DNA from 3 places in the Thermobifida fusca YX genome. Region 1 is predicted to be linked to each of the others. Evidence: riboswitches for the same ligand, from Rfam matches in the RefSeq annotation. Region 1 holds a riboswitch; each other region holds the start of a gene.
What was found. A riboswitch is a leader RNA that binds a small molecule or an ion and turns the genes downstream of it on or off. The one in region 1 is predicted to bind thiamine pyrophosphate.
Positions count from the first base shown of each region.

Region 2: it holds a riboswitch for thiamine pyrophosphate, as region 1 does, so the genes downstream of both, thiO (glycine oxidase ThiO) here and thiD (bifunctional hydroxymethylpyrimidine kinase/phosphomethylpyrimidine kinase) in region 1, are expected to answer to the same signal.
Region 3: it holds a riboswitch for thiamine pyrophosphate, as region 1 does, so the genes downstream of both, TFU_RS02930 (ECF transporter S component) here and thiD (bifunctional hydroxymethylpyrimidine kinase/phosphomethylpyrimidine kinase) in region 1, are expected to answer to the same signal.

Region 1 is NC_007333.1:2,647,543-2,655,003, reverse strand. Features, by position in the region: gene TFU_RS11165 (LysR family transcriptional regulator) at 1-181, opposite strand, end outside; gene TFU_RS11160 (pyridoxal phosphate-dependent aminotransferase) at 320-1,612, shown strand; gene TFU_RS11155 (DUF6457 domain-containing protein) at 2,105-2,350, shown strand; gene TFU_RS11150 (alanine/glycine:cation symporter family protein) at 2,543-4,015, shown strand; gene thiD (bifunctional hydroxymethylpyrimidine kinase/phosphomethylpyrimidine kinase) at 4,353-5,159, opposite strand; TPP riboswitch at 5,150-5,245, opposite strand; gene TFU_RS11140 (DUF368 domain-containing protein) at 5,332-6,291, opposite strand; gene TFU_RS11135 (acyl-CoA synthetase) at 6,484-7,461, opposite strand, start outside.
Region 2 is NC_007333.1:1,217,841-1,225,301, forward strand. Features, by position in the region: gene aroF (3-deoxy-7-phosphoheptulonate synthase) at 1-591, opposite strand, end outside; gene TFU_RS05195 (sulfite oxidase-like oxidoreductase) at 884-1,486, shown strand; gene pknB (Stk1 family PASTA domain-containing Ser/Thr kinase) at 1,497-3,428, opposite strand; gene TFU_RS05205 (thiazole synthase) at 3,532-4,332, opposite strand; gene thiS (sulfur carrier protein ThiS) at 4,334-4,534, opposite strand; gene thiO (glycine oxidase ThiO) at 4,531-5,706, opposite strand; TPP riboswitch at 5,699-5,811, opposite strand; gene TFU_RS05220 (Rv2175c family DNA-binding protein) at 5,931-6,290, shown strand; gene thiE (thiamine phosphate synthase) at 6,363-7,019, shown strand; gene TFU_RS05230 (SDR family oxidoreductase) at 7,059-7,461, opposite strand, start outside.
Region 3 is NC_007333.1:671,698-679,158, reverse strand. Features, by position in the region: gene TFU_RS02950 (YbaK/EbsC family protein) at 1-223, opposite strand, end outside; gene TFU_RS02945 (enoyl-CoA hydratase/isomerase family protein) at 231-1,019, opposite strand; gene TFU_RS02940 (energy-coupling factor transporter transmembrane component T family protein) at 1,280-2,056, opposite strand; gene TFU_RS02935 (ABC transporter ATP-binding protein) at 2,053-3,591, opposite strand; gene TFU_RS02930 (ECF transporter S component) at 3,596-4,198, opposite strand; TPP riboswitch at 4,305-4,410, opposite strand; gene glgP (alpha-glucan family phosphorylase) at 4,694-7,315, opposite strand.

The DNA of each region.
Region 1 (7,461 bases):
CGTCCGTGAGTTCTGCGCTGCGCGCGGTGCGGTCCAGAAGCTGGGTGCCGACTTCGCGTTCCAGGGCCGCCAACTGCTGGGAGATCGCGGACGGAGTGTAGCCGAGGGCGTTGGCGGTGGCCGCGATCGTGCCGTGCACCGCGAATTCGTGGAGGATGTGGAGTCGACGCAGATCGAGCATAAGTTGAGCTTACGCTATCCATCGAAAAGACTCGCTTGCGCTGATGGATGAGGTGAGGCAGGGTGGGGAATCGGGGTCCCCGTCGAGCCCTTTTCCGGGCTGTTCCGCTGGTCATCAACGTATTGGAGCTGGATCTCCATGTCCGTAGCCGTTTCTGCCACGCTCGCCGTCAACGAGGCACTCGCCCGCCGTCGGAGCCAAGGACTTCCCGTCTTACCGCTGGGTTTTGGAGAAGCGGGACTCCCCGTCCACCCCGTGATGCGCGACGCCCTGTCGACGGGGGGTGACCAGAACGGCTACGGGCCGGTCGCGGGGATCCGTGAGCTGCGGGAGGCCGCCGCAGGCTACTGGGAGCGCCGCGGCCTGCCCACTGACCCGGACCTGGTCGTCGCCGGGCCGGGCAGCAAGCCCTTGCTGTATGCGCTGCTGCTCGCTATCGGCGGGGATGTCGCGATCGCCGCCCCGAGCTGGGTGAGCTACGCGGCGCAGAGCCACCTGTCAGGCGGGCAGCCGCTCTTCGTGCCGACCGCTCCGGCACAGGGCGGGGTCCCTGAGCCGGATGCGCTGGCCCAGGCGGTCACCGAGGCCCGGGCTGCGGGCCGGGACATCCGCGCGGTCATCACCACCTGCCCGGACAACCCCACGGGCACCGTGGCGTCCCGCGGCACCGTGCGCCGGCTCACCGAGGTGGCCCAAGAGCTGGACCTCGTCATCATCTCCGACGAGATCTACCGCGACCTGGTGCACGACCCGACCACGGTGGTGCACAGCCCGGCCGAGTTCGCGCCCGAGCGCACCGTCATCACCACCGGGCTGAGCAAGAACCTGGCCCTGGGCGGCTGGCGGATCGGGGTAGCCCGCCTGCCAGACAGCGACACGGGCCGCCATATCCACGCTGCTTTGCTGGGGATCGCCAGCGAGATCTGGTCGAGCCCTTCCGGGCCGGTCCAGCGAGCCGCCGCCTACGCTTTCCAAGAGCCCGCCGAGATCGTCGACCTGGTCGCCCGCAGCCGCCGCTTGCACGGCCTGGTGGCCCGCGCGGTCGCCGAGCGGTTCCGTGCCGCCGGAGTGCCGGTCATCGCCCCCCAGGCCGCGTTCTACCTGTACCCGGACTTCGGCGTCTGGCGGGAATGGCTGGGCGAGGCGCACGGGGTGACGACCGGCCCGGAACTGACCCGCATGCTACTGGACCGCTACGGGATGGGGGTGCTGCCCGCCGTGGAGTTCGGGGAGAGCACGCACGCGCTGCGGGTGCGGGTGGCAACCAGCCTGCTGTACGGGGAGAGCGAGGCGCAGCGGTACAGCGCCCTGGCGGCAGAGGACCCCACTGCGCTGCCGTGGATCCGGGCCCACCTTGACCGGATCAGCGAGGTGCTCGACGAGGTGCGCCAGGAGCAGCCCGCTGTCGCGGTGCCTGCGATGGCAAGCTGAACCAGGACAAAGACCACGGGCCTGTGGCGCGGGGAGGGTTGACCGGAAGCGGAAGGGAGACGGTCCCGCCCCGCGCCATAGGGCTCAGCGTAACGCTCTTTGCCGCCGCGACGGCCCGCTGGTCGGGCAATGGGGGTTTGAGACTCTCCGGAGCAGGGGAGTTCGGCGCGGAGCGGCACCGGTAGGTGCCCGCTGCCCCGCGAACTTCCCGCCACTGACGTCCTCCGGAGGCGGGCTGGCTTGCCCGCAGTACCCCCGATTCCGCCGGACCAGCGGGCCGTCGCGGCTTTTCTGCTGTCGGTGAGGCATCCCGGATGTCCATTCCGTGGTCCCGGTATTCCTCTGCTGCCCCGGTATCGAGAAGGATGGGTCGGTGTCGACACAAAGGGCGCGACAACTGGAAGCCCGGGGAATGACGGAAAACCGGAGCAGCAGCCGGTCTTGTGCCGCGATGATGGTGGACTGCAGCGCCCGAGGTGGAGAGGAGAAACCGTGACACTCGTCGAGTGGGCCCGACTGGTCTGCGCAGAACTCGAACTCTCGGAGGAGATCGACACCGACGACGTGAACCTCATCCTGGACTTGGCCCGGGACGCAGCACATTCCGTGGCCCGCCCCGCAGCTCCCCTCACCGCTTATCTGCTGGGTATCGCGGTGGGCCGGGGCGCTGATCCGCAGCGCACCGCCCGCCTGCTGAGCGAGCTCGCTCTGGCGCAAACGAAGAAAACAAATAAATAAAGAATTAATCAGTGATCGATGACACAATCCGTACGAAGGGGACGAATCATGCTGGCGAAGTTACAGTTTCGCAAAACCAAATAACCGCACGGAGATGCCGCGTTCTCTGGCCGCCAGCCACCGCGTACGGTCACCCTGCATGACGGGGAGGATGCGGGGATTTCCGTGGCCATCCGGAAAGCGGGTGTAAGTGTGGAAGAAGTGCGATCAATTCTCTCTGCGGTCAACGACGTTATTTGGGGACCGTTCGTTCTGGTCCCGCTCCTGTTCGTCACGGGAATCTTCCTGACTATCCGGCTCGGCGGGCTGCAATTCCGGCTGCTCGGCCACGCGCTGTGGCTCGCTTTTGTGCGCCGCAAGGAGCAGAGCGGCGAAGGCGACATCTCCCACTACCAGGCTCTCAGCACCGCGCTGGCCGCCACCGTGGGTGTGGGCAACATCGCTGGCGCGGCGCTCGCCATCGGCTACGGCGGCCCCGGCGCACTGTTCTGGATGTGGGTGACCGGCCTGCTGGGCATGGCCACCAAGTACAGCGAAGCGCTGCTGGGTGTGAAGTACCGCCGCAGGGACGCCAAAGGCGAGCAAAGCGGTGGCCCCATGTTCTACCTGCGCTACGGGGTCGGCGGCGGCTTCGGTCTCGTCCTCGGCTTCCTCTTCGCCCTGTTCGGCGCGATTGCCGCGTTCGGTATCGGCAACATGACCCAGGCCAACACGGTGGCCGCCCAGTTGGAGAACGTCTGGTCGATCCCCACCTGGCTCACCGGTGCGGCCATGGTCCTCGTCGTGGCCGCGGTGGTGCTGGGCGGCATCAAGAGCATCGGCCGGTTCGCCGCCGGTGTGGTGCCCATCATGATCGTCGCCTACGTCCTCATCGCGGTAACCGTCCTCATCGTGCACGTCACCGAGCTTCCGGCGGCGTTCGCTCTCATCTTCCGGGAGGCGTTCACCGGCGAGGCGGCCACGGGCGGTCTGCTCGGCTCGGCGCTGCTGTTCGCCATCCAGCAGGGTGTGGCCCGCGGCATCTTCTCCAATGAGTCGGGTCTGGGCACCGGTGGTATCGCTGCGGCGGCCGCCAAGACGAAGCAGCCGGTGCGGCAGGCCCTCGTGTCGATGACCCAGACTTTCGTCGACACCATCATCGTGGTGAGCATGACCTGCCTGGTCATCATCGTCACGGGTGCCTGGAGCGAGGCGGAGAAGGACGACGGCTCCCTGATGACCTCCCTGGGCATGGCCGAGGGCTTGGGGAAGATCTCCCCCGCGTTGGCACCGCTCGGCAACTACACCGTGGCGCTCGCGGTGGTGTTCTTCGCCTTCACCACCCTGGTCGGCTGGTGCTACTACGGTGAGCGCTGCATGGAGTACCTGGCTGGCCGGAAAGCGGTGGTGCCGTTCCGCATCGTGTTCACCCTGGTGGTGTTCGTCGGCGCCACCACCGAGCTGAGCACGGTATGGACGTTCAGCGACATGGCCAACGGCCTGATGGCCCTGCCTAACCTGCTGGGGCTTCTCCTGCTCTCGCCGATCGTGGTGGCCGAGACAAAGAAGTACTTCGCCAACCCGCACTGGCGCAACCCTGACCTGATGGAGGGGCCCGACCCGGGCACCGCGGAGCCGCCCGAACGGAGCCCGCAAGGGGACAATCCCCCCACCCCCACCCGGTAACGGATCGCTACCCGTCACAGAAAACCGCGGCCGTGGGATACAGCTCCGTTATCCCACGGCCGCGACAGTCTGCGGTGGTGGCGCGGCACGCCCGGGTGTGCGCCGGGCGGACTGCCGCGTCAGTGAGATGTCCGGATGCGGAGCCTGCACCCGCATCCGGACAGTTCTTTTCTCGCCTAGTCCACGAGGGGGAAAGCTCCCGCCTCGTCCCGCCGCGCCTGTGCGTGGGCGGAGAGGAGCAACGCCTGCAGCGGGCAGGACGGTGAGCAACAGGAAGCCAGACTAGTGCCGTGCACCCGGCACAGGCTGAACCCCGGTATTCATGCCGGGGAGCGCGTCAATTCCCCCACCACGCGTGGAAATGGTGGACGGGGCCCTTGCCTTTGCCGATGTCCAGCTTGTCGGCGTGGCGCAGCGCTTCGGTGAGGTAATCCTTAGCGTCGCGGACCGCCTGCGACCAGGTGGGACGCTGCGGGCGCAGCGTGGCGATCGCCGAGGAGAGCGTGCACCCGGTTCCGTGCGTGTTGGTGGTGTTCACCCGGTCCGCGGTCAGGGTCTCCACGTCGCCGTCCGCCGACAGCAGCAGGTCCGTGCTGGTAGGACCGGACAGGTGGCCGCCCTTGAGGAGCACGCGGCGCGGTCCCAGGGCGAGCAGCCGCTCCGCCTGGTCGCGCATGCGGTCCAAGTCGGTGGCCTCCTCTTCGCCCAGCAGGTCGGCAGCTTCCGGAAGGTTAGGGGTGATGAGGTCGGCCCGCGGCAGCAGCACGGTGCGCAGGGCTTCCACCGCGTCAGCGGCGAGGAGCCGGTCTCCGCTCTTGGCGACCATCACCGGGTCGACGACCACGTTGGGCAGGCGGTAGGTGTCGATCGCGGCAGCCACGACCTCGATGATCTCGGTGCTGGACAGCATGCCGATCTTGACCGCGTCCACCCGCACGTCGGTGAGCAGCGTGTCCAGTTGGCTGCGCACGAACTCCGGAGGGACGTCGTGGACTTCGCTGACCCCGGTGGTGGTCTGTGCGACGAGCGCGGTGATCACGGTAGTGCCGTAACCGCCCAGCGCGGAGAACGCTTTGAGGTCGGCTTGGATACCGGCTCCGCCGCTGGGGTCAGTGCCGGCAATAGACAAGATGGTGGGAATCAATTGGACGTCCCTCCGCTAGTACTACCTAGATCAGGTTCACGGGTGTCCTCTCAGCCACCCTGGGGGTGGCACCCCGCGTCCACAGCGAAGGCTAGCAATACACGCAAACCCCCGCTGCTCCCTGATCTCTGGCGGAAGGGGACAGCGGGGGTAGAGAGGACAGGCGGGCAGGCTACTGCACGACCGTGTCGTTCGTCTGCGGACGCACTTCTGGGGCAACGGAGGCGTCGTGCGCTGCGCGGGCCTTGATCCGGTGTTCGATCACGATGACGGTGATCACGGCGGCCGCGCCGACCAACGCCAGCACGATGCAGAGCACGAGGTTGTCCTGGCTGGGGGCGAGCAGGGTCCGGTCGTCGTCCTGCCACGGCCACAGCGCCCGCAGGGATCCCGCCATCAGCCCGGTCATCACCACCAGGGTGAGGTGGTGGAAGCGGTCCAGCAGGAACTGCAGCAGTTTGACGAACAGGGACAGGCCGATGGTCGCGCCTAGGACAAAGGTCGCGATGTAGCCGAGGTCGCGGTTGTTGAGCGCCTCCATCGTCGGGAGGTACAGGCCGACGGTGAGCAGGATGAACGAGCCGGAGATGCCGGGCAGGACGAGCGCGCAGATCGCGACGGCAGCCGCGGCCATGACGATGAGGGGGTGCGGGTCCACGGTCGTGGACGGGACGCCGGTGAACAGGAACGCGGCCGCGGCCATGAGCAGGGCGAGCAGGTAGTCGCCGATCCGCCAGCGCCGACCCGAACTGCTGTAGGGCACCCACAGGGACGCCAGCACCAAGCCGAAGAACAAGGCGTGCGATTCAGCCGGATTGTGCTCAACCAGCGGGGCGATGACGCGGGCTGCGACCAGCACGGCGGGCACCATGCCCACGAGCACGGCCAGGACGGTCCCCCAGTCGGCGCGGGTGAGTTCGGCGCGGGCCCGCGCCAGGCCTTTTCCGCGGAGGAGGTCGGTGACGAGCAGTCGCACCGCGGTGACGACGTGGCCCGCGGAGTTGATGAGGGACTCGTAGACACCGGTGATGAGGGCGACAGTACCGCCGCTGATTCCGGGGACGGTTTCGGCGGTTCCGATCAGGGTGCCGCGTACGCCGTTGAGGAGATGAGTGCCGAGTGACTTTGCCATGTCCTGCTTCTCGTCGAGGAAGAGAGACCGACCGTATCCCAGTGAAGTACGAGATGAAGGCCGGTGCCTGGAAGTGAACGCAAAAGACTGCCTGGTGCGGTGGCTCGGGCACGAACCGGTGGCCCGGCAGGCAGGAACGACCCAAGTTTATGGGGATTACGATCGGCGGAGCGACACGCAAAGCCGAAGAGCTCAGCGGCTGAGGACAGGGCCCGCGTCCCGCGCGATGCGGGAGGCCCACCGGTAGTCCTGCTTGCCTGCGGCAGTGCGTTTGACCTCGTCGACGATGCGGATGGTGCGCGGGATCTTGAACCCGGCGAGATGCTCGCGGCAGTGGTCGCGCAGCTCCGCGTCGCTGGGCTGCCGGTTTCCAGCCAGCGAGATGACGGCGCTGACCCGCTGGCCGAGCCGCTCGTCGGGGGCGGCGACCACGATGGCGTCGGCGACATCCGGGTGGGTTTTGAGGACGGCCTCCACCTCTTCGGGGTAGACCTTCTCCCCGCCCGTGTTGATCACGGTGGCGCCGCGGCCCAGCAGTTCGATCGTGCCGTCGGCGGCGATGGTCCCGTAGTCACCGGAGAGTGCCCAGCGGCGTCCGGAAGCGTCGACGGGGAAAGTCTGCGCGGTCTTCTCCGGGTCGTTGTAGTAGCCGAGGGGGATGCGTCCGGTGCGGGCGATCCGGCCGATCTGGTCGGATCCGGGAGGCAGGGGGCGCAACTGGTCGTCGAGGACGGCGACACTCGCTCCCATGGTGAAGCGCCGGGTCTTTCCGCTGAGCCGGGCGGAGGCGGAGCCGCACACCCCGGTTTCGCTTCCTCCGTAGTTGTCGCGGATGGCGATGGTCGGTTTCCACGCCCGCCACAGTTGGCGCGCGGTCGTGGTGAGCGGGGTGCCGCCGGAGCTGAGCGTGGTCAGGCTCGGACATCGTCCCGGGCTGCGCAGCAGCTCGTGAGCGAGGGGGCGGGCCATGGCGTCGCCGACGCACTGGACGATGGTCACTTTTTCGCGGTGGGCGAGTTCCACGGTCCGGGTGGGGGAGAAGACCCGGTCGGTGTTGAGCACCACGGTGGAACCCGACAGCAGCATGCTCAGCGCGTTCCACTGGCCTGCGGCGTGCATGACCGGGCCGAGGACGAGCATGCGTTGCGGGGTGGTGCGGGCGGCGCGTTC
Region 2 (7,461 bases), 1.4 Mb from region 1:
CACGGCTTGCAGCAGCGCGAAGTTCTGCATGTTGCGGGTGCCGATCTGCAGCATGTCGGCGTAGGAGGCGACCAGCTCCACGTCGGAGGCGTCCACCACTTCGGTCACAATCGGCAGGCCGGTCTCCGCACGCACATCCGACAGGATCTTCAGACCGGTCTCGCCCAGGCCCTGGAACGCGTAGGGGGAGGTCCGCGGCTTGTAGGCGCCGCCGCGCAGCAGCGCGGCACCCGCACGCTTCGCCATCAGCGCCGCTTCCAAAGTCTGCTCCGGGGTTTCCACCGCGCAGGGACCGGCGATGAGTGTCATATGGTCGCCGCCGATCGGTACCCCAGCAACCTGCACGACCGACCGCTCAGTCGTGTTTTCCCGGCTGACCAGCTTGTAGGGAGTGGAGATGCGCAGGATGTCGGCGACGCCGGGGAGGGCACGCAGATTAAGCGTCTCGAACCGTTCCACGTCGCCTACCAGGCCGATGATGGTCCGGCTCACCCCCCGGGTCACGTAGGCCTCACCACCCACCGAGGCGACGAGGTCAACGATGGAGTCGATGGTGTCGGAAGGGGCGTCGGGCGCCATAACGATGACCATTGAACGCTGTCCTTACCAGGTGCTGTGGAGAGTGTGGGAGCAGCGGTGACCTGGACAGAAAAACAGAAAAGCCCTGGACCGTTCGGCCCAGGGCTTCCAAGTCGTCCGTGTCAGCGCAGCGCTCGTTGGGCGACCGGGCCCGTGGGCCGGTAGCCGTAAAAGCGCCAAAAGTACCGCTGCATGGCAGCGACTATAGCGCACCGCGCCGCCGCCGCTGAAGCCCACGGGGGTAGGAGCGCGCGCACGGGCACCTGAAAAGATGGTCCTGGGATGAGTATCGGGAGAAGAACGATTGTCTGAGCGACGGCTGCCGCCAGGGCAGTACGTGCCGAACGAATGGCCTGCTGTGCACTACGGCCCGGTACCGAAATTCCGCCCGCACCGCTGGGATCTGCAGGTCTACGGAGCCACAGCGGACGGGACGCAGTACCGGTGGGACTGGACCGAGTTCCAGACCCTGCCGCGCGTCGACGTGGTCACCGACTTCCACTGTGTGACCAGATTCACCAAGCTCGACGTGCGGTGGCGCGGGGTGGCCGCCTCCACCGTGCTGAAACTCGCACCCCCCGCCGAGGACGCCACCCACGTCATGGTCTGGGCAGAGTACGGCTACAGCGCCAACCTGCCCCTCGACGACTTCCGGCGTCCCGACGTCATCCTCGCCACCCACCGCGACGGCAAGCCGCTGGAACCCCAGCACGGATACCCGGTGCGGCTCGTCGTCCCCCACCGCTACGGCTGGAAGAGCGTGAAATGGGTGCGCGCCATCGAATACCTCACCGCGGACCGGCGCGGCTTCTGGGAGGAGCGCGGCTACCACAACCTCGCCAACCCGTGGCTGGAGCAGCGCTACTCCTACCAGGAGGACCCCGGGGACGGGCCGCCGCTGGACTGAGCGGGCCCGCTCAGTCCAGCCCGATCCAGAGCCGGTCCTCCCTGCCCCGGTCCCGATCCCGCTCCCGGCCGAAGGGGGACGTCCAGATCTCGATCGTGGAGCCCTTCGGCGCCTCGCCCTTGGGGTTGTAGTCGCCGACCCGGTTGCCGATCACCTGGTGCACGGTGACCTCGAAGCCCCGCTCCTCCAGCTCCTTGCGGGCCTTGTCCACCTTCCACCCGCGGATGTCGGGAACCTCCACCAGTTCCGGACCGGACGAGACGGTGAGGGTGACGCTCTGCCCCGCCCCCACGGTGGTCTCCGCCTCCGGCTCCTGGGAGATGACATGGCCTTCGGGGACCTCGTCGTGGTGCTCCTCGACGACCGTCACCTCCAAGTCGCTGGACTCCAGCAGGCGGCGCGCATCGTCCACCTTCTGGCCGACCACGTTGGGCATGGGGAACCCGGCGCTGATCGTCAGCGTCACGCTCTCCTCGCGGTTGGCCTTCTCGCCCGGGGCCGGCTTGGTGGTGATCACCGTGCCCGGAGGGTTGTCAAACGAGGTGATCTCGTCTTCCACGATGTCGGTCAGCCCCACCTCTTTGAGGGCGTCCCGGGCCTCCGCCACCGAAGCACCTTCGACGTCGGGCATCTCCACATACTGCGGCCCCGCCGACAGGATGAGGGTGACGAGCGTGTCCGGCAGCAGCCTGCTCCCAGCCTCCGGGTCGGTGGCAGCGACCGTACCGGGCGGCGCCTCGTCGCTGTAGGCGGGCTCTTCCGCGGTCTGCACGCGGAAACCCAGCATGCGCAGGTCCCGGCGGGCCTCGTCGCTTTCTACGCCGACCAGGTCGGGAACCGTCTCATAGCGGCCGTCCACCATCCACCAGCCGAACCCGACCGCCACGACCAGCAGCAGCACGGTGGCGACCAGCAGCGGCGTGCGGAGACTCGGCCGCGGCGGCCGGTCGTCCTCGTAGTCGTCGTACTCCACGGGGGGAAGCTCGACCCCCTGCAGGGTGCGGGTGGCGTTGTCCGAGTCTTCCGCCGTGTCCCCGGCAGGGGCGGGCGCCATCTCCATCACAGAGGTCACCGCGGCGGACGGCTGCTCGTCCAACGCTTTCTGCGCGGCGAAGACCGCGGCAAGGAACTGGCCGGCGTTGGCGAGCCGGTAGGCGGGGTCGCGTTCCGTGGCGCGCACCACCAGCGAGTCCACTTCCGGGGGAATCCCCGGCACCACCCGGGACGGGCGGGGGACGTCCTCGTTGACGTGCTGGTAGGCCACGGCGATCGGAGAGTCACCGGTGTGCGGCTGGCGGCCGGTGAGCAGCTCGTAGAGCATGATGCCGCACGCGTAGACGTCGCTGCGGGCATCCGCGGTGCTGTGCGTGATCTGCTCCGGGGACAGGTAGGCGGCGGTCCCCATGAGCGTGCCGGTCTTGGTCAGCCCCTGCTGGCTGGCCTCCGCGGCCCGGGCCAGCCCGAAGTCGGCCACCTTGATCTGGCCGTCGTGGGTGATGAGGACGTTCTCCGGTTTCATGTCCCGGTGCACCATGCCCGCCTGGTGGGCGGCGCCCAGCCCGGCGAGGATCGGCACCATGATGCGCAGCGCCTCGGCGGGGGAGAACCGGGTTCGCGCCTTCAACGCGGCGCGCAGCGTCTGGCCCGCCACGTACTCCATCGCCAAGTACACGTGCCCCTGGTCGCTGCCCTGGTCGTAGACCTGGACCACGTTGGGGTGCGACAGCTTGGCGACCGCGAGCGCCTCGTTGATGAACCGTTGGACGAACTGCGGGTCGCGCGCCAGGTTGGCATGCATCACCTTCAGCGCGACACGGCGGTCCAGCCGGAGATCGTGAGCGAGGAAGACAGTCGCCATACCGCCGTTGGCGATCTTCGATTCGACCCGGTACCGATGGGCGAGGGTCGTTCCCACTAGCGCGTCCGCAGCCGTCATGTCCACGAGGGGAAGTTTACGGGGGAAAGCGGAAACTGACGGTCTCACCACGGTTTCGGCACGCAGCAGTAAAGAAACCCGGGGCGGGACCACGGTCCCGCCCCGGGTTTCAGCCCTCGCGCGGCGGGGAGGAGGCGTGCGCGTAGCGGCGGATCGGGATCCGCCCGGCCAGCCGGGCCCGCCGACCAGCCGACACCGCCTCCCGCATCGCGTGCGCCATCAGCACCGGATCCTGGGCCCGAGTGACCGCGGTTGCCAACAGCACCGCGTCGCAGCCCAGTTCCATGGCGAGTGCCGCATCGCTTGCGGTGCCGATGCCCGCGTCCAAAATCACAGGGACGTCCAGCTCTTCGACGATCAGTTCGATGTTGTGCGGGTTGCGGATGCCCATCCCCGAACCGATCGGCGCCCCTAACGGCATCACCGCGGCACACCCCACCTGCGCCAGCCGGCGGGCCAGCACCGGGTCGTCGTTGGTGTAGGCGAGGACGACGAACCCCTCGTCCACCAGCCGTTCTGCGGCGTCCAGCGTCTCCACCGGGTCAGGAAGGAGGGTGCGCTCGTCGGCGACCACCTCCAGCTTCACCCAGTTGGTCTCCAACGCTTCACGCCCCAGCCGCGCAGTGCGCAGCGCGTCGACCGCGGTGAAGCAGCCTGCCGTGTTGGGCAGCGGGCGGACCCCGGTTTCCCGGAGCACATCCCAGACCGACCCTTGGGCGTTCGGGTCAACCCGGCGCATCGCCACAGTGGTCATCTCGGTGCCGGAGGCACGCAGCGCGTCCGCCAGCACGTGCAGCGACGGAGCACCCCCGGTGCCCATGATGAGCCGGGAATGGAACTTCTCCCCGGCGATCACCAACGGGTCCTCGAAGGTGTCGGCGCGGGTCGTCCCGGTCGCAGCGTCGGTCAAGTCAGCCCCCCTGCACAGCGGTGAGCACGTCCACCCGGTCGTCGGGGGAGACCACGGTGCGCGCCCAGTCGGTCTTGGGCACCACCTCGTCGTTGACCGCCACAGCCACGCCCGACTCCGCCCGGGTCAGGGAGCGCACCACGTCGGCCACCGTGGTGTCCGGAGCGAGCTGACGCGGCTCACCGTTGATGATCGCGTTCACGATGTTTCAACCCCTTTCGATGGTGAGGATGAGGGAAGGAAGCGGTCTGCGGCGAGATGGCTCGCATAGTCGGGCAGCCGCCCCGTACTCAAGACTTCGGCCATGACATCTCCGGTCACCGGGGCCAGCAGCACCCCGTGGCGGTAGTGGCCGACCGCAAGGTGCAGCCCGCGCACACGGGTGGGTCCCAGCAGCGGCTCGTTGTCCGGCGGCCCGGGGCGCAGCCCCACGCACGTTTCGACGATCTCCAGTTCCGTGACCCCGGGTACGAGCTCGCGCGCGTCGCGGAGCATCTCCCAGACCCCGCCGACGGTCAACCGGGTGTCGAAGCCCATCTCCTCCTGGGTGGCCCCCAGGATCACCTCGCCATCGGCCCGCGGCACCAGGTAGACGGGGGAGCCGGTGACCAAGCCGCGCACGGTGCGGGTCACCAGCGGCTCGGCGCCCACGGGGGTGCGCAGCCGCAGCAGCTGCCCCTTGACCGGGCGCAGCGGGGGCACCACTCCCTCGGGCAGTCCGACAATGTCGGAGCTCCACACGCCCGCGGCGAGCACCACCTGGCCCGCGTCGAGAGTGTCGCCGCTGTCCAGCACGACGCCGCGCACGGCGTCCTCGCCCCCGACCACCTCCCGGACGTGCCCGGCGACGAACAGTGCGCCGCGGGCAGCGGCGGCGGCACGCAGCGCCTCAGACAGGCGGCGCGGATCCACCGAGTGGTCGTCAGGGGCCAGGAAGCCGCCCCGCACAGTGGGAGCCAGCATCGGCTCGAGCCGGCGGCATTCGCGTGAGGTGAGCCGTTCGGTGCGGATACCGAGACGGTCGCGTAGCTGCTGCAGTTCCGCGAGCGTGGCCATGTCGTCCGGGTCGAACCCCACCTGCAGGGTGCCTTCGGTGCGGTAGCCCGGGTCGACGTCGGTGTCTTCTGCGAGCTCGGCGATGAAATCGGGGTAGCGCTGCTGGGACCGCAGCCCCAGACGGATCAGCGACTCTTCCCCGAACACCGCTTCGGTTGCGGGGGTCAGCATGCCCGCCGCCACCCCGGACGCGGCGCCCGCCTTCTCCGCGGACACGACGGTCACCCGCATCCCGAGGCGGGCAGCACGCCATGCGGTGACCAGGCCAATAAGTCCGCCCCCAACGACAAGGGCGTCCGGGGCTGAGCGCAACTGCACGGCGCGCCACTCCCTTCGCCGGTATGACCCGGATCAGGTTCTGCGGTCGGAGGCGGACAGCCTCCCTCTCAGCCGGGTTCCGCCCCGGCTCCCGCGGGTTTTCGCTTTCGTCCGCATTCTAGGTCGCCCGTGACTGGGGAAGCCAAAGGTCCGACATGTACGCCTAAAGCGATCACGGTCGGTCGAGAGGATTCGGCGCGCGCCAGATGTGGAAGATTGGGACCGTGACACAGATCGATCGCGACCTCGACGCGCTCGTCGGAGAGTGGCTCACTCTCCAGGAAGCGGCCGCGGCCCTCGGTGTGAGCCAGAACCAGGTCCGGCAGATGATCCGCAACCACCGGCTCCTCGGCGTGGTCCGCGGCGGAGAACTGGCGATTCCCGCGGCGTTCATCACCAACGGCACCATCCTCAAAGGCCTCCAAGGCACCCTCACCGTGCTCGCGGACAGCGGTTTCTCTCCGGAGGAGGCGCTGCGCTGGATGTTCACCGCAGACGACAGCCTGCCCGGCACTCCGCTCGATGCGATCCGCGGCAACCGCGGCACCGAGGTGCGCCGCCGCGCCCAGGCGATGCTGCTGTAAGACACCCCGTCGCCGGGTACGCTGCACCCGCCCCGCGGGACAGGCGCTCGGCGACGATCTAGGGTGGGAGCCGTGGACGAGACTCTGCGAAAGCGGTTGGAATCCGCCCGGCTCTACCTGTGCACGGACGCCCGCGCCGACCGAGGCGACCTGGCCGAGTTCCTTGATGCGGCGCTCGCCGGGGGCGTGGACATCGTGCAACTGCGCGACAAGACCCTGGACGCGCGGGACGAGCTCGCCGCGCTGGAAGTCGTGCGTGAGGCGTGCGACCGCCACGGGGCGCTGCTCGCGGTCAACGACCGGGCCGACATAGCCCACGCCGTCAACGCCGACGTGCTGCACCTGGGACAGCGGGACCTGCCCGTGCGCTACGCCCGCGCGATCCTCGGGGACCGGCCGCTGATCGGCCGCTCCACCAACGCGGCGGAGCTGTCTGCGGCCGCCGACCGGGAAGAAGGCGTCGACTACTTCTGTATCGGCCCGGTGTGGGCGACCCCGACCAAACCGGGACGGCCCGCTGCCGGGCTCGACGAGGTGGCGCGGGTCGCCGCCCTGCACCCGCAGCGCCCCTGGTTCGCGATCGGCGGGATCAACGAGGACAACCTGGACCAGGTGCTGGCCGCGGGCGCCCGCCGGGCTGTCGTGGTCCGCGCCATCACCGAAGCCGAAGACCCGCGTGCGGCGGCGGCGGAGCTCAAACGCCGCCTCGTGGCAGCGGCCGCAGCCTGACCGCGGCCCGCCCCCGCCCGGGCGGGCCGGAAAGGGCGCTCAGCGGGGGCCGAGCGCGCTACCGGAGCCGCTGAAGAGCGGCGCGTGGGACAGCGCGCTCGGATTCTTCCGCAGGTAGCCCTCGAGGGAGCGGGCAGGGTGGCCGGTCAGCCGCAGTACGGTGCGGTTGGCGGTGCTGAGTTCCCCGGCGGCGATCGCCGTGCAGGCGCTCACCCGCTCCGCGATTTCCCGGGCGGTCAACCCCTGCGAGGAGAGGAAGTCGATGGCCTCCTCCGGGGTTTGCGGAACGTAGACGATGGTGCGTCCGGTGAGCGTGGACAGGCGGGTCGCGGTCTGCCCCAGCGAGACGGCTTCCGGACCGGTCACGTTGTAGATGCGGTTGACGTGCTCTTCCGGGGCGCGCAGCACAGCGGCGGCGACGTCGGCGACATCGTCCCGCGAC
Region 3 (7,461 bases), 1.7 Mb from region 1:
CCCCGCCGCGCCGGGCCGCGACGATGACGCAGTTGGCCGACGCGTCCAGCGGCACCCCGTAGGCCGCGCAGAAGTTCGCGGTGTCAGCCAGTTCCGGGTCGATAGCGGCGACCCGGAGCCGGTCCACCGGGGTGTCGTGCTTCCACTCGGTCACCGCGGCGGCAACCGGGGCGGCGAGCAGGTCGGTCCGCTCCGCGGCGGGATACTCGGTCAGTTGCCACATCAGTGGCCTACCTCCCAGAGAACGTGGCCTTGCCGGGACCGTGCTCCATGAAGCTCCGCATCCCGGTCTTCTGGTCTTCCGTAGCGAAAAGCGCGGAGAACTGCAGCCGTTCGATCTCCAGCCCGGTGTCCAGGTCGACTTCGAGCCCGGCGTCAATGGCCTGTTTGGCGGCGCGCAGCGCGAGCGCCGGACCGTTCGCGTAGCGGGCTGCCATGGCCACCGCTGTCGCGTACACCTCTTCGGCGGGCACCACCTTGTCCACGAGACCGATCTCCAAGGCCTCCGCTGCATCCACGTGCCGGCCGGTGAAGATCAGGTCCTTGGCCTTCGCCGGGCCGATGAGGCGCGGCAGCCGCTGGGTGCCGCCCGCGCCAGGAATAATGCCGAGCTGGATCTCAGGCTGGCCGAGTTTGGCGTTGTCCGCGGCGACCCGGAAGTCGGCGCACAGCGCGAGCTCGCATCCGCCGCCCAGGGCGTACCCGGTGATGGCGGCGATCACGGGCTTGGGGATGCGGGCCACCGCGGTGAAGCAGTCCTGAAGGGTGCGGGAGTGCGCGGCCATTGCCGCGTAGTCCATGTCCGCCATCTCCTTGATGTCGGCTCCGGCGGCGAACACGCGCTCTCCCCCGTAGATGACGGCGGCGGCGACCGCCGAGTCTTCGCTGACCTGGGCGGCGGCTTCCGCGAGTTCCCGCTGAACTTGGGTGTTGAGCGCGTTCATCTTCGGCCGGTCCAGCCGGATGACGGCGACGGCTGGATGGTCCGCATCCGTTTCGACCCGAACAAACTCCCCCATGGGTTCTCCCTCTCCACTTCCCGATGTGGACTGTTGTCTGTCCCTCTCCCTATCACCCCGCCGTGCCCGGCTTGGGCAGCGCCCCGCCCTTGCCGCTTCCCATCCGGGCGCTTCTCAGCGGGAACGTCAACGCTCGCCCTGAGGTGCCCCAAAAAAGACCATCTGGGGCACGGCGGCCTCCTCCCGCGGGCAGGCCCCGGGCAGAATGCACGGCACAGGAGGATGCCCTGGTCGGTGACCCCAGGGCATCCTTGCCTGTGTCAGGTGAACAGCAGCCGCAGCGTGCCGAGCTGGGCGGAGACCGTGTAGGCGGCGGCAAGCAGCAGCAGACTGGCCGCGACGAGCACCGTGTCAGCGAGACGCCACCGGCTGACCCGGGCGTGCGACCGCGGCCCCGTGCCGAACGCGCGGGCGTCCATTGCTGTCGCCAGCAGCGTGCCGGTGCGCACCGCACGGACCAGCAGCGCGAACAGCTTCCCGAAGAAGATGGAGAGCGCGGCCAGCGGGTTGCGCCCGGCTTCCAGACCGCGGGCCCTCCGGGCGAGGGTGACGGTACGCCACTGGTCGGCCAGCAGCGGGACCAGCCGGAGCGCGGCAAGCACCCCCATCGCAGGCCGCTCCGGGACTTTGAGGCGCTGCACGAGCGCGTCCGCAAGGTCAGTGGCGTCGCTGCTGACCGCGGCCAGCATCCCCGGCAGGGCGATCGCGAGGATGCGCACTGCCGCGCCGGACGCCCCCCACAGGCCTTCTTCGCCGTAGAGCAGGTTGACCACCCATGTGGAGAGCCCCATGAGGCAGAACGGGACGCTGAGCACCAGCAGGGTGGCCCGGTTGATCCCGCTGAACGGCAGCAGCAGGGCTGTGACGGCGAGGACGATCCCGCCGGTGACCGGGTCCACGGCGGGGATGAGGCCGAAGGAGATGACACAGGCCGCGATCAGTTTGGCGGCCGGGTTGATGCCGAGCAGCCAGGACCGGACGCCCGGCTGTCCGTTGCCGGGTGCGGCGCGGCCCGCAGGGGCAGAGGTGAGGTTCACCGGCTCTCCTCCATCCCGGTGCGCGCTGTCTCCGTGACCGAGCCGTCCGCCACCCGCAGTTCCACGTCGGCGAGGTGGCGCAGCAGCAGCGTGTCGTGGGTGGCGAGCACGATCGCCCGGCCTTGGCCGCGCAGCGCATCCAGCAGTTCCACCAGTTCCACCCAGGTGCGGGTGTCTTGGCCGAACGTGGGCTCGTCGAGCACCAGCACGTCGGGGGCGTGGGCCGGGCCGGAGCTGAGCGCGGTTGCCACGGACAGCCGCCGTTTCTCCCCGCCGGAGAGGGTGTAGGGGTGCTTGTCGGCCAGGTGGGTCAACCGCAGCCGTTCCAGCAGTTCGTCCACCCAGGCCGCGGTCTCTGCCTCGCCCATGCCCAGGCGCAGCGGCGCGAACCGGAGCTCGTCGCGCACGGTGGCGGTCACGAACTGGTCTTCGGCGTGCTGGAACACGGTACCGACGTGCCGGGCGAGTTGCCGCGCCGGCCATTTCACCAGCGGACGCGGGTCGGCTGCGGCGAGCGGCCCGCAAGGGCGGATCTGTCCTGACTGCGGTTTCGCCAGTCCCGCTAGCGCGGTGAGCAGGGTGGATTTTCCGGCGCCGTTGGCTCCGGTGAGCGCGGTCGCGGTCCCCGCAGCCACGGTGACGTCCACCGCATTGAGGACGGTTTTCGGCCGTCTTCGCCCCGGGGTGCGCGGAGTGCCCAGAGTGCAGTCCGCCGCTTCGATGAGGACGGGGCCTCCCGGGGCCGGCGTGGTGCAGGGGACGGGGTCTGCGTGGGGGACCCACACGCCCCGCTCGGCCAGGGCAGTCCCGTGCCGGGCGAACACCGTGCGGGGAGCACCGTCGGCGATGACTCCCCCGCCCGGTTCGACGACTACGACCCGGTCAACCAGGTCGACGACGTCGGCGACCCGGTGTTCGACGAGTACCAGGGTGGCCCCGGTGTCGGCGAGCAGCCGGGCCAGCACGTCGCGGATCAGGCGTGCCCCGGGCGGGTCGAGGTTGGCGGTGGGTTCGTCGAGCAGCAGCAGCCGGGGGCTCATGGCGAGCACCCCGGCGATCACCAGGCGCTGCTTCTCCCCGCCGGAGAGGGCCGCGGTGGGATGGGCGCGCCCATAGGGGAAGCCGACCCGGGCGAGGGCTTCGTCTACCCGTGCCCAGATCTGTTCGCGGGGCACGCCGAGGTTCTCCAAGCCGAACGCGACGTCGTCCCCGGCGCGGGCCATGACGAGCTGGCTCTCCGGGTCCTGCGCCACCAGGCCGATCCGGCCGCGCTGGCTCGTCGCGGGTTTCCCGTCGACGAGGAGCCGGCCTTCCTCTTCGCCGGTGATGGCGCCGTTGGGCCCGGTGAGTCCCGCCAGCGCGTGCAGCAGGGTGCTCTTCCCTGCCCCGGAAGCGCCCAGCAGCAGGACGCGTTCCCCTGGTTCGATCACCAGGTCGACGCCGCGCAGGGCGTAGTCGGCGCGGCCGGCGTGCCGCCAGCCCCAGCCGGACAGTTCCACCCGCGCGCCGTGACCGTCGCGGTTTCCGGTACCCATCGGCCTATCCCCGCGCCGAGGCGAAGGGGGACAGCGCTCCGGCGGCGGCCAAGCGCGTGGTGAGCACACGCGAGCCCGCCCCGGCGATGAGGCCGGCGCTGATCAGGACGAGTACCCCGTAGACGACCTGGTAGCTGAGGGGCCAGGTGACATGGTAGGTGAGGTTGTCCCGGATCGCGGGGGAGATCCCGCCGGCCACTCCCGCGAGGACTGCCACCCCCATGCCCCAGCTGCGGTAGCGGAAGGCGAGGAAGACCAGTTCACTGAGCAGTCCTTGCAGGGCGCCGGAGATGAGGACCGAGACGCCCCACCCGGTGCCCAGCAGCATCTCCAGGGAGGCGGCGGCGATCGACGTCAGCACGGCGGCCCCGGGTTTGCGGATGATGAGTCCGCCGAGGACACCGGGGACCATCCACATGCCGTAGAGAATGGCCTGGGCCGGAGGGAAGAACGCGAACAGTCCCGTGGTGGCGTTCCACAGGACACTCCACACCCAGAAGACGATCCCCACGGCGACACCGATGACGGCAGCCACCACGATGTCCACGGTGCGCCAGTGGAGGAGGGATTGACGATCCTGGCCGGGTTGCGGCTCGGCCGGGCTCATGATTGGTCACGTCCCTTCGCGGAGTCACGGAGGGCTCTTGGCCAAGAGCGCACACCGGCCGCTATGACACGCACCAGAAGCACCGGTGCGCGAGACCACGCCACCGGTGGCGGTTCCCACGACTTCCTTCGCTGGCATTACCCAGATCAGGTAGTAAGGGTCTGCGGCTGTGCCGCACTCTCAGCGCTAGAGGCGCTCCCCTGTCGTTTGGTTGTGCTGTCGGGCCTCATTATGGCCGCAGGACGGCGGCGCGCGTCAACCCGCCCCGGATCCGGGGTGCGCCGCTCCCCGCCGTACCACGGGTCGACGCAGCTCTTCTCCGGCCGCGGTGGCCGGTTGCGGCCGCTTCCCTTCCCTTTTTCGGCTGCGATGGTGCCCGCCGCCAGGCGGTCTCCCCGAGACGGCGGCCGCGGCTGCCGCTGCCCCGGGGACAACCGCCGGGTACCGCACCAGGGTCGCCGTACCCGGCCTGCCGCTGCGGTGCGGGTGTCCTGGTCAGTGCGGCACGAGGGTGCCGATACCCATCGTGGGTTCGGCTACCACGGCCATCCCCGCTTCTGCGGGATGGGTGAGGAGCCGGTGCCGTGGGCGGATGCGGACCGTGTACCCGCACGTGCCCGCGCGGTCCAGTGGGACGGTCCCGCCGAAGCGCACCAGCGGGTAGACCACGTCCGAGGCGGGCAGCGGCACGAGTTCGGTCGTGGTCGGGTTGATCAGTTCGTCGTCGTCGTTGACGAGTCCCAGGACGACCTCCACGCACACGTCGTCCGGGTCGAGCCCGCCCAGGACCAGGGTGGCGCGCACCTCCAGTTCCCCGCCGACCTGCGGGGTGTCCCCGTTCATCGACGTTTCGACGTGTTCGATGCGCACCCCCGGCCAGGCGTGCTGCACCCGCTGTTTCCAGGCGGCGAGCTCCCGGGCTCCGCGGTAGTTGTCTGCGGCGAGCCGCCGCATGGCGAGCGCGGCTGGCTGGTAGAGCTGGTCGACGTATTCGCGGACCATGCGGGTGGCCTGCACTTTCGGTCCCAGGGAGACCATGGTGTGCTTGACCGTCTCCAGCCACCGCCGGGGCAGTCCGTGGTCGTCCCGCTCGTAGAACAAGGGGGCGACCTGCTCCTCGAACAGCTCGTAGAGGGCTGCCGCTTCGATGTCGTCCCGCCGGTCCGGGTCGTCGACGCCGTCCGCGGTGGGGATCGCCCACCCGTTGGAGCCGTCGAACCACTCGTCCCACCAGCCGTCGCGGATCGACAGGTTGAGTCCGCCGTTGAGCGCGGACTTCATGCCTGAGGTGCCGCACGCTTCCAGGGGACGCAGCGGGTTGTTCAGCCACACGTCGCAGCCCTGCACGAGGAGCGCGGCCAGCGCCATGTCGTAGTCGGGCAGGAAGACGATGCGGTCCCGCACCCGAGGATCGTCGCTGAACCGCACCATCTCCTGGATGAGCCGTTTGCCGCCTTCATCAGCGGGGTGGGCTTTGCCCGCGATGATGATCTGGATGGGGCGTTCCGGGTGGCGCAGGAGCGCGGTGAGGCGTTCCGGGTCGCGCAGCATCAAGGTGAGCCGTTTGTAGGAGGGCACGCGGCGGGCGAAACCGACGGTGAGCACCTCCGGGTCGAGTGCCTCGTCGATCCAGGCGAGTTCCGCGTCGGTGGCCCCCCGCTGCCGCCAGGAGGCGCGGAGCCGTTTGCGGGCCTCGATGATCAGCCGTTCGCGCAGGGCGCGGCGCATCCGCCAGAGCTCTTCTGCGTCCCGTTCCACCAGCCGCTGCCAGCCTGCGGGGGTTTCGAGCTCTTCCAGGCCGAGGCCCATGGCCTGTGCCGCGTCCCACGCTTCTTCTGCCATCCAGGTCGCAGCGTGCACGCCGTTGGTGATGGAGGTGATGGGCACTTCGTCGACGTCGAATCCCGGCCACAGTCCACCGAACATCTCCCGGCTGACCGCGCCGTGCAGGGCGCTGACGCCGTTGACCCGCTGGGCGAGGCGCATACCCATGACAGCCATGTTGAACACGTTGGGGTCGCCGCCCGGATAGGTTTCGGCGCCGAGCGCCATCACCCGTTCCACGGGGAGCCCGGGCAGCGCCACCGGGCCGCTGAAGTGGCGTTCCACGAGTTCCTTGGGGAACCGGTCGATTCCGGCGGGCACCGGGGTGTGGGTGGTGAACACGGTTCCGGACCGGGTGGCTTCCAGCGCCTGGTCGAAGTCGAGTCCTGCGGTCTCGATGTATTCGCGCAGCCGTTCCAGGCCGAGGAATCCCGCGTGCCCTTCGTTCATGTGGAAGACCTCGGGCTCGGGATACCCGGTGCGCAGGCAGTAGGCGCGGACCGCGCGCAGTCCGCCGATGCCGAGCAGCAGTTCTTGGCGGAGCCGCTGCTCGGTGCCGCCGCCGTAGAGGCGGTCGGTGACACCGCGCAGGTCGAGGTCGTTGTCGTCGTGGTAGGTGTCGAGCAGCAGCAGCGGCACGCGGCCCACCCGCACGATCCAGACGTGCGCGGTCAGCGTGCGGTTCTCGGGAAGGTCGACGGTGATGCGCACCGGGGTGCCGCGGTCCTCCAGGCGGGTCATCGGCAGGCAGTGCGGGTCGATCTCGGGGTAGCGCTCCAGTTGCCATCCGTCGGGCGACAGGGTCTGGGAGAAGTAGCCGTGCCGGTAGAGCAGTCCCACGCCGATCACGGGGATGCCCAGGTCGCTGGCGCTTTTCAGGTGGTCTCCCGCGAGGATGCCCAGACCGCCGGAGTACTGGGGCAGGGTGGCGTCGAGCCCGTATTCGGCGGAGAAGTAGGCGATCGCTGCCGGCGGCGGGGTGTCGGAGCTGTCCGTGAGCTGCTGGTACCACAGTGGAGCGGTGAGGTAGCGGTCGAGGTCGGCGGCGGCTGCGTCGAGCCGGGCGCGGAACTCTGCGTCGGCGGCGAGCTCCCGGAGCCGTTCCGGGGTGACTTCTCCGAGCAGCCGGATGGGGTCCCGGCCCACGGCTTCCCAGAGGCGGGGCTCCACCGCAGCGAATACGGCGCGCGTAGGGGCGTGCCACGTCCACCGCAGGTTGGCGGCCAGGGTGCACAATGCAGCGAGCTCGTCAGGCAGAACGGTACGGACGGTAAACCTACGAATAGCCTTCACGAATCGGGAGGCTAACGAACAGAACGGCTGTATGCGAGCCTTCCACGCCGCCGCACCGCAGACGCGTAGTCTTCATTTCCTCCCCCGTGAACCAATCCCCGAAAAAGGATTTTTTGCCAAAGGTTTCCCTGCGGATTGGGGCGCAT